2 regions of the Williamsia sp. D3 genome follow, and region 2 is predicted to be linked to the other one. Evidence: riboswitches for the same ligand, from Rfam matches in the RefSeq annotation. Region 2 holds a riboswitch; the other holds the start of a gene.
What was found. Region 2 has a riboswitch for glycine ahead of gcvP (aminomethyl-transferring glycine dehydrogenase). Riboswitches for the same ligand answer to the same signal wherever they lie in the genome.
Positions count from the first base shown of each region.

Region 1: it holds a riboswitch for glycine, as region 2 does, so the genes downstream of both, gcvP (aminomethyl-transferring glycine dehydrogenase) here and gcvP (aminomethyl-transferring glycine dehydrogenase) in region 2, are expected to answer to the same signal.

Region 1 covers NZ_AYTE01000014.1:165,349-169,772, forward strand. The annotation lists gene gcvP (aminomethyl-transferring glycine dehydrogenase) at 1-1,695, opposite strand, end outside; glycine riboswitch at 1,823-1,915, opposite strand; gene lipA (lipoyl synthase) at 2,232-3,155, shown strand; gene W823_RS39715 (Tm-1-like ATP-binding domain-containing protein) at 3,260-4,424, shown strand, end outside.
Region 2 covers NZ_AYTE01000018.1:166,594-171,017, forward strand. The annotation lists gene W823_RS42575 (MerR family transcriptional regulator) at 1-399, shown strand, start outside; gene W823_RS42580 (bifunctional nuclease family protein) at 497-1,021, shown strand; gene W823_RS42585 (MerR family transcriptional regulator) at 1,281-1,922, shown strand; glycine riboswitch at 1,976-2,069, shown strand; partial or broken gene gcvP (aminomethyl-transferring glycine dehydrogenase) at 2,261-4,424, shown strand, end outside.

The DNA.
Region 1 (4,424 bases), on a different contig from region 2:
GTCGTCACCACCGCTCCGGTGGAAGTTGCGGATAGCCAGCAGACCGGCCAGCTCCCCCTGGGATCCGGCATTGGGTTGCAGTGAGACCCGGTCGTAGCCGGTGATGTCTGCTAGCCAAGTCTCCAAGTCGGCGATCAATTCGCGGTATCCCCGGGTCTGCTCAGTTGGGGCGTATGGATGGATGCCGGCGAACCCTGGCCAACTGATCGGCTCCATCTCGACCGCGGAGTTGAGCTTCATCGTGCAGGAACCCAGCGGGATCATGGTTCGGTCAAGAGCAAGATCCTTGTCTGAGAGCCGCCGCAGATACCGCTGCATCGCTGCCTCCGACCGATACCGGTGGAACACATCGGCAGTCATGAATGACGAGGTACGAGCCAGGTCGGGTTTGACCCAGCTGGACGTGTGCGAATTGCCGCTGTCCCCCTCGGTTCCGACGGGTTCGGCATGGATGCCAAAGGCTTTCAAGACGTCGGCGACGATCGCGTCGGTTGTCATCTCGTCGCAGGCGATGCCGACGGTGTCTTCATCGATCAATCGCAGATTGATTCCCAGGCGATCGGCCGCGAGCACGATCGCGCGGGCCCGTCCGCTGCCGACCCCAGCCACCACCGTGTCGAAGAAGTCGGCGTGCATCGTCGTCACGCCACCGGCCCGAAGACCGGCGTTGATGGTCGTCGCGTGCCCGTGTACACGCGCAGCGATCGCGCGCAAACCACTCGCGCCGTGATAGGCGGCGTACATCCCGGCGACGTTGGCCAGCAGCGCCTGGGCCGTGCAGATGTTGCTCGTTGCCTTGTCACGGCGAATGTGTTGTTCCCGAGTTTGCAGGGCCAGTCGGTATGCCACCGCACCGTCGACGTCTCGGGAGACGCCGACGAGGCGACCGGGAAGCATTCGTTCCAAGCCTTGTCGTACCGCCATGAACCCGGCGTGCGGGCCTCCGAAGAACAGGGGTACACCGAAGCGCTGCGCCGACCCGACCGCGATGTCGGCGTGCTGCGCGCCTGGTTCTTTGAACACGGTCAACGCAAGCAGGTCGGTGGCGACGGTGACCAGCGCCCCCTGCTGATGGGCCCGACTGATGATGTCCGAGAGATCACGAACACATCCCGTGCTGCCGGGATTCTGTATGACGACTCCGAAGAAATCTCCATCCGGGAGACCCGATGTGGTGTCGTGCTCAACCAGTTCGATCCCCACCGCCTCTGCGCGTGCACGGGCGACCGCCAGGGTCTGCGGGAAACAGTTCGAATCGATGACCACGTTTGCTGCGGCGGATTTGTTCGCGCGACGCATCAGCAGAATTGCCTCGACAACTGCTGTCGCCTCATCGAGCAGGGAGGCGCCTGCCACCGGCAAGCCGGTGAGATCCTCGACCATGGTCTGGAAATTGAGCAGCGCCTCCAGGCGCCCCTGGGATATCTCGGGTTGATAGGGCGTGTAGCTGGTGTACCACCCCGGCGCCTCGAGCATGTTGCGGCGCAGGACAGCCGGCGTGACGGTGTCGTAGTACCCGAGTCCGATCATCTGCACTCGTTGTTCGTTGCGTTCTGCCATCGAACGCAAGGCACCCAGCACTTCGCTCTCGGTGCGGGCCGCTGGGGTATGCAGCGGCGCGTGGGTACGGATGGAATCCGGTACCGCGGAGTCGATGAGTTCCTCGAGGCCGCTGTACCCCAGCGTCTGCAGCATATGGGCGACGCCGGACTCGTCTGGACCGATGTGACGAGAAGTGAAGTCATCACGTAACGAATTGTGGGACAAAGGATCTCCGAAACTTTACGACCACGCCATACGGCGCGATCAGCGGATGCTGGCCCTCCCCGTCTCTGTCCTTGCACCTGAGAGTTCCGGCCCGGCGAGGGGCCATACACCTTCGGTAAGCGCGGCGGCTTTCTCCAGAGTTGCCTCTGCGCGATCAGTGCGGGGCCTGAGAGATTCCCGGGGAGGAACTTGCTCCTACGGCTCTCCGGGGGATACTCCCGGAGTTCTCCTGATGCGCATCAAGCGGCGATCGTTCAGTTGTGTGATATCACCGTAGCCCACCGATCGGCATACCGCACGATAAACCTAGATATATCGGGATTCGTTCGGTTATCCGTGCAATAGTTGGTCCGTAAAGGGCTCAACCCCACGCCCAGCCAAGTCCCCCGATCTCGCCGTCACCCGTCCGGTTCGACAGACAGGTCATGGGCGACTGTCGAGGTCACTGACATCAGCGAGGAAGCATGCCCGCAAATGAAGGACGTCGACTTCTGCGCCTCGAGGTACGCAACAGTGCGTCGCCCGTTGAGCGCAAGCCGTCGTGGATGAAGAAGCCGGTCAGCATCGGGCCGGTGTTCCAGGAGGTCTCGGCAATCGTCTCCGACCACGAATTGAACACAGTATGCCGCTCGGCCGGCTGCCCCAACATCTTTGAATGTTGGAATGACCGCGAAGCCACCTTTCTCATAGGCGGCGAACAGTGCACACGCCGATGCGACTTCTGCCAGATCGACACCGGACGGCCCGCCGACCTCGACCGCGACGAACCGCGCCGGGTTGCCGAATCAGTCGCCGCAATGAGTCTGCGGTACGCGACAGTGACGGGGGTTGCTCGCGACGACCTCGACGATGGAGGGGCCTGGCTGTATGCCGAGACCGTTCGCGCGATCCGCGCCGTGTGCCCGTCTACCGGTGTCGAACTTCTGATCCCAGACTTCACCGGCAATCACTCCCAGCTCAACGAGGTCTTCTCGTCGAAACCATCCGTTCTGGCGCACAACGTGGAAACCGTTCCTCGCCTTTTTCGACGCGTGCGACCCGCTTTTGACTATCGGCGCTCCCTCGCCGTGCTGACTGCCGCCAAGACGGCCGGCCTCATCACCAAGTCGAACCTCATCCTGGGGATGGGCGAAACCGACTCGGAGGTGTACGACACGCTTGCCGACCTGCGTGCCGCCGGTTGCGACCTTGTGACCATCACCCAATATTTACGTCCGAGCTCTCGGCACCTGCCAGTGGACCGATGGGTTCATCCCGACCGCTTTGACGAGTTCGCCGCCGCCGCCGAAGCCCTCGGATTCCTGGGGGTCCTCTCCGGACCGTTGGTCCGATCGTCCTATCAAGCGGGGCGGCTCCACGCAGCGGCTGTACAAATTTTTAACAATTAATGAGGCGCGCTGCCCTGGCATTTTGGCCTCGCGTACCGGTATGCCGAACGTTTATGGCATCAAAAGCCTTGCAGCGTTCGGTTCTCCGAACTATGATTCAACTCATGCACAGTCCAGAGCCAACCGGCGCGGAGCCGCAGTCACCGCTCCCGACCATCGCGGTGATCGGCACCTTCGACACCAAGGCCGCCGAGCTGGCCAACGTGGCCGACCACGTCGAAGACCTGGGCGGGCGAGTTGTCTTCGTCGACACATCGGCGAGACTGGCTCCGCCCCCGGACAAAACAGTAATCGGGGCCAGGCGCTTCGTTGACCAAAATGCAGTAGCCGGGGCCGCAGGCCGAACGATGCCGGAGATCGATTCACTGCCGCGCGGCGAAGCCGTCACAGCTCTGCGAGACGGAGTGACCCGACTGCTCGTGGACATGGTCGCCAGGCACGACATCGACGGCGCGGTGTGCATGGGTGGGGCAGGAACGCACATCGCCGGGCCGGCATTGCAGCAGCTCCCTTTCGGATTCCCGAAGCTGATCGTGTCGCCGCTCGCCTCGGGCCGACGGACTTTCGAGCCCTACGTCGGCATTCAAGACGTCGCCGTTCTCCACTCTGTCGCCGACATCAGCGGAATCAACTCGCTGACCTCAGTCGTTTACCGTAACGCCGCAGGCTTCATCGTCGGCGCGGCAATGGCCGCCCTGCGCCAAGGTGCGGTTGCCGACCCCGAGCGTCCGTTGACCGTCGCGGTGTCCATGAACGGCAACACCACGCCGACCGTGGATCGTATCCATGACCACATCAGTTCCGCGGGAATGGCATTCGTTGCTTTTCACGCCAACGGCACCGGTGGAAGGGCGCTCGAGGCGGCCGTGGAGAACGGACAGGTCGATGTCGTAATCGACGTCACCACAACAGAACTCAGCGGACACCTGATCGGCGGGTTGATGGACCCTGGTCCGGCGAGGATGGAGACCGCGGGGCGAGTCGGACTTCCCCAGATCCTCGTACCCGGCTGTGTCGACCTGATCACCTGCGGCAAACCCGAAGACGCCGAACGAGAATTCCCAGGACGGACATACTTCGGACACAACCCCGAACTCACTCTTGTCCGCCTCACCGCCGGCGAGATGGAGGCGGTGGCCAAAGAGTTCGCCCGCAAAGCAAACTCGGCTACCGGACCAGTCCACATCGTTGTTCCCACACAGGGACTGTCAGTTCCGAATGCTCCGGGCGGATCGTTCTGGGACCCTGAGGCCGACGAAGCATTCCGTC
Region 2 (4,424 bases):
GCGCCGGCGACGGACTTCTCGGAGGGCGGGGGTGGCCGACTCAGCCGTGACACTCTCCTCGAGCGCACCGGGGTCGACTCGGCTTTTGTCACCGAACTGTGCGACAACGGTCTGCTCGTGCCGGGTCCTCGCGGTTTCTTCGATGAGGATGCGGTGAGGCTGGTCGCTGCAGCTGCAGCCCTCGCGAACTTCGGTCTCCAGGCGCGGCATCTGCGGGCATTCAAGGTCTCGGCGGAACGCGAAGCGGGTCTGGTCGCGCAGATCGCCGGGCCCATCGCCAAAGGCAAGGGCACCGGGGCCCGCGACCGGGCCGAGGAGATGGTGCGAGAGATCGCCGCCCTGTCGGTGACACTGCACACCCAGTTGGTCAAGCAGGCCGTCCGCGAAGTGCTCGACTGAGCCTCTTGGCTTTTCTCGGTCGTCGCACGGCCTCACTTGCCATAGGATTGATGGCGGTGCAGCATTCGCCCACACAAGCGTTGGGAGGGCCGATCGCATGAGTGAAATGCGCGTTGTAGGTATCCGGGTCGAACCGCCGCAGAGCCAGCCGGTCCTGCTCCTGCAGGAGACCAGTGGTGAGCGCTTCCTGCCCATCTGGATCGGGCAGAGCGAAGCAGCCTCGATTGCCTTGCGACAGAAGGGTATCGAGCCGCCCCGACCGCTGACGCACGACTTGATCGTCAACCTGATCAATGCGCTCGGTCATGAACTCGTCGAAGTCCGCATCGTCGACATGCAAGAGGGCACCTTCTACGCAGACCTGGTGTTCGCCGGGGATCTGCGCATCTCCGCCCGGCCCTCGGATTCCATTGCGATCGCGATGCGGGCAGAGGTGCCGATCTACGCCGAGGAGTCCGTACTCGCCGAAGCCGGGTTGCTGATGCCCGATGACGACAGCGACGACAGCGACGACGCCGACGACGAACCGGCAGGCGAGGTCAAAGAGGACGAGGTGGAGAAGTTCAAGGAGTTCCTCGACTCGGTGTCTCCGGACGACTTCAAGGCCACCGGAGGCGCATGAGCCTTCCGTTCTGGCGGTGATGCAACCGGCTTGGATCACAGAACGGAAACCGTGGGGTCACGAATCGTCTAAAGCTCGAGTTTAGGTTCAGGGTTAGGGCGAGTCGCGTTGATCGACGACCCTCCTGGACCTACGGTCATTCCCAGGCCGTGAAAATTGCGGTGATGTGATTTTGACCAGTCAGAGCGCGTAAACTTGGGCCCGTCGGCGCCAAGACGTCGCTCGGACGGTCACCGACAGAGCACGCGAGGAGATCCCAGTGGGCGATCAGCCACACGACGGTGAAACTGCCCATGTGGGGGAGACTGCCCAAGGGGAGAATGCCCACCGGATCGACCGACCGTCGCAGGGGTCGCTGGACGACATCATCCCGGGACTGTTCCCCAACGACACCGTGCCCGACGAACTCGTCGGCTACCGAGTGCCCAGCGCGTGCCAGATCGCGGGTATCACTTACCGCCAGCTCGACTACTGGGCCCGCACCTCTCTGGTCGTCCCGTCCATCCGCGGCGCCGCAGGCTCCGGTAGCCAGCGGCTCTATTCCTTCAAGGACATCCTGGTCCTGAAGATCGTCAAGCGTCTTCTGGACACGGGCATCTCGCTGCAGAACATCCGCGTGGCCGTCGATCACCTCCGCAAGCGCGGGGTCGAAGACCTGGCGCGCATCACCCTGTTCTCCGACGGGACGACGGTGTATGAGTGCACGTCCGCCGAGGAAGTCGTCGACCTCCTGCAGGGCGGTCAGGGTGTTTTCGGCATCGCGGTCAGCGGCGCCATGCGTGAACTGAGCGGAACCATCGCCGACTTCCCGGCCGAGCGTGCCGACGGCGGTGTCACCGAAGCCGCTCCCGAGGATGAGCTGGCCTCGCGCCGCAAGAGCCGGGCTCGCCGCACCGGCTAGAACATCGCCCCTCCGACAATGTCTCCCGGCGTCGGTCTAGACTGAACCCGCGTCGCAGCGACCCGGGAGAGCGTCACAGCAGTGTGACCGCCGAAGGAGCAACACCTCTCCGTCAAACTCTCAGGCACCCAGGACCGTGTCGTCGTCGGCGTCTCTGGAGAGTGGCGGCATCAGCCGTCCGCCCATGGTGAAAGGCCGCATTCCCTTGCGGCTGAATCTCTCAGGCGTCCACCGGTCCCTCGGGCAGTGTGGATAGGACAGAGGGGGAGGACCGGCGTCCGGCTTCGGTCGGCACAACCTGTGGTCGCCCCGTCGGTGACCGCTGCGGAGGTCCCACCATGACCGGCTCTTCTTTCACTCATCGCCACATCGGTCCTGACGACAGCGAACTCGGCCAAATCCTCTCGCTCATCGGCGCGGACTCGCTCGACGACCTGGCCCGGCAAGTGGTGCCTGCAGGCATTCTCGACGGCCCGCAGGACAACGGTCTCGAAGCACTGCCGCCGGCGGCATCCGAACACGAGGTGCTCGCCGAACTCGCCGCACTCGCAGCCGAGAACACCGTCGCGACGTCGATGATCGGCCTCGGCTACTACGACACCCTCACCCCGCCTGTCCTTGTCCGCAACATCCTCGAGAACCCGGCGTGGTACACCGCCTACACCCCTTACCAGCCTGAGATCAGTCAAGGCCGCCTCGAAGCCCTGCTCAACTTCCAGACGATGGTGTCGGATCTGACCGGCATGGAGGTGGCCAATGCGTCGATGCTCGACGAATCAACTGCGGCCGCCGAGGCCATGACCCTGCTGCGCCGGGCCGGCAAGAGCAAGTCCCCCCGGTTTGTCGTCGACAGCGACGTCTTCCCGCAGACGGCAGCGGTGATCGCCACCCGCGCCGAACCGCTGGGGATCGAGATAGTCACCACCGACCTCGCGCAAGGACTTCCCGACGGAGACTTCTTCGGCGTCCTCCTGCAGACCCCGGCAGCGTCAGGCCGCGTCATCGACTGCACGCCGCTCATCGAAGCGGCACACGAGCGCGGTGCGCTGGTCGCCGTCGGCGCCGACCTGCTGGCCCTCACGCTGATCGCTGCGCCCGGCGAGCTGGGCGCGACGTGTGTTTCGGGACCACCCAACGCTTCGGGGTGCCCATGGGCTTCGGTGGACCCCACGCCGGCTACCTGGCAGTCCACTCCAAGCAAGCCCGGCAATTGCCGGGTCGCCTCGTCGGTGTCTCGAAGGACGCAGACGGCAACCTCGCCTACCGGTTGTCGCTGCAGACCCGTGAGCAGCACATCCGGCGAGAGAAGGCGACCAGCAACATCTGCACCGCGCAGGTGCTTCTCGCGATCATCGCCGCGATGTACGCCAGCTACCACGGGGCCGACGGGCTCCGCGCCATCGCGAGCCGGGTGCACGGGCATGCCCGCACACTTGCGGCGGCGCTGCGGTCCGGTGGTGTCGAGGTGGTGCATGACAACTTCTTCGACACCGTGCTGACCTCCGTGCCCGGGCGGGCCGCAGGCGTCGTCGCCGCAGCCAAGGAACGTGGCATCAACCTCCGACTGGTGGACGACGACCATGTCGCGATCGCCTGCGATGAGGCCACCACCGCGGACCACGTGTCCGCGGTCCGCGACGCGTTTGGGGTCGACGCCTCGAACGCCGCCAAGGACTGGCCTGAGATCGACAGCCGCACAAGCGAATACCTGACCCATCCGGCGTCAACAGGTACCGCACCGAAACCGCGATGATGCGGTACCTGCGGAGTCTTGCCGACAAGGACATCGCACTGGATCGGAGCATGATCCCACTCGGCTCATGCACGATGAAGTTGAACGCCGCCGCCGAGATGGAAGCCATCACCTGGCCGACCATCTCCCGGCTGCATCCCTTTGCTCCGGCAGGTGACGTACCCGGCATGCGCAAGATCATCGCTTCGCTCGAGGACTGGCTCGTCGCGATCACCGGCTACGACCGGGTCAGCGTCCAGCCCAACGCGGGGTCGCAGGGCGAATATGCCGGGCTGTTGGCCATTCGCGAATACCACCGCAGCCGTGGTGACTCGAACCGCACGGTCTGCCTCATTCCGTCGAGTGCCCACGGGACCAACGCAGCATCCGCGGTCATGGCGGGCATGCGGGTGGTCGTGGTGTCCTGCCGTGACAACGGCGACGTGGACGTCGACGACCTACGCGCCAAGGTGGACGCCAACGCCGCCGATCTGGCAGCGATCATGCTCACCTATCCTTCGACCCACGGTGTCTTCGAGGACGAGGTCGGTGACATCTGCGCCGCGGTGCACGACGCAGGCGGCCAGGTCTACGTCGACGGTGCCAATCTCAACGCACTGGTGGGAGTGGCTCGCCCGGGGCGCTTCGGTGGAGACGTCAGCCACCTGAACCTGCACAAGACGTTCTGCATCCCGCACGGTGGCGGCGGTCCCGGCGTCGGCCCGATCGGAGTGCGAGAGCACCTCGCGCCGTTTCTGCCGGGACATCCA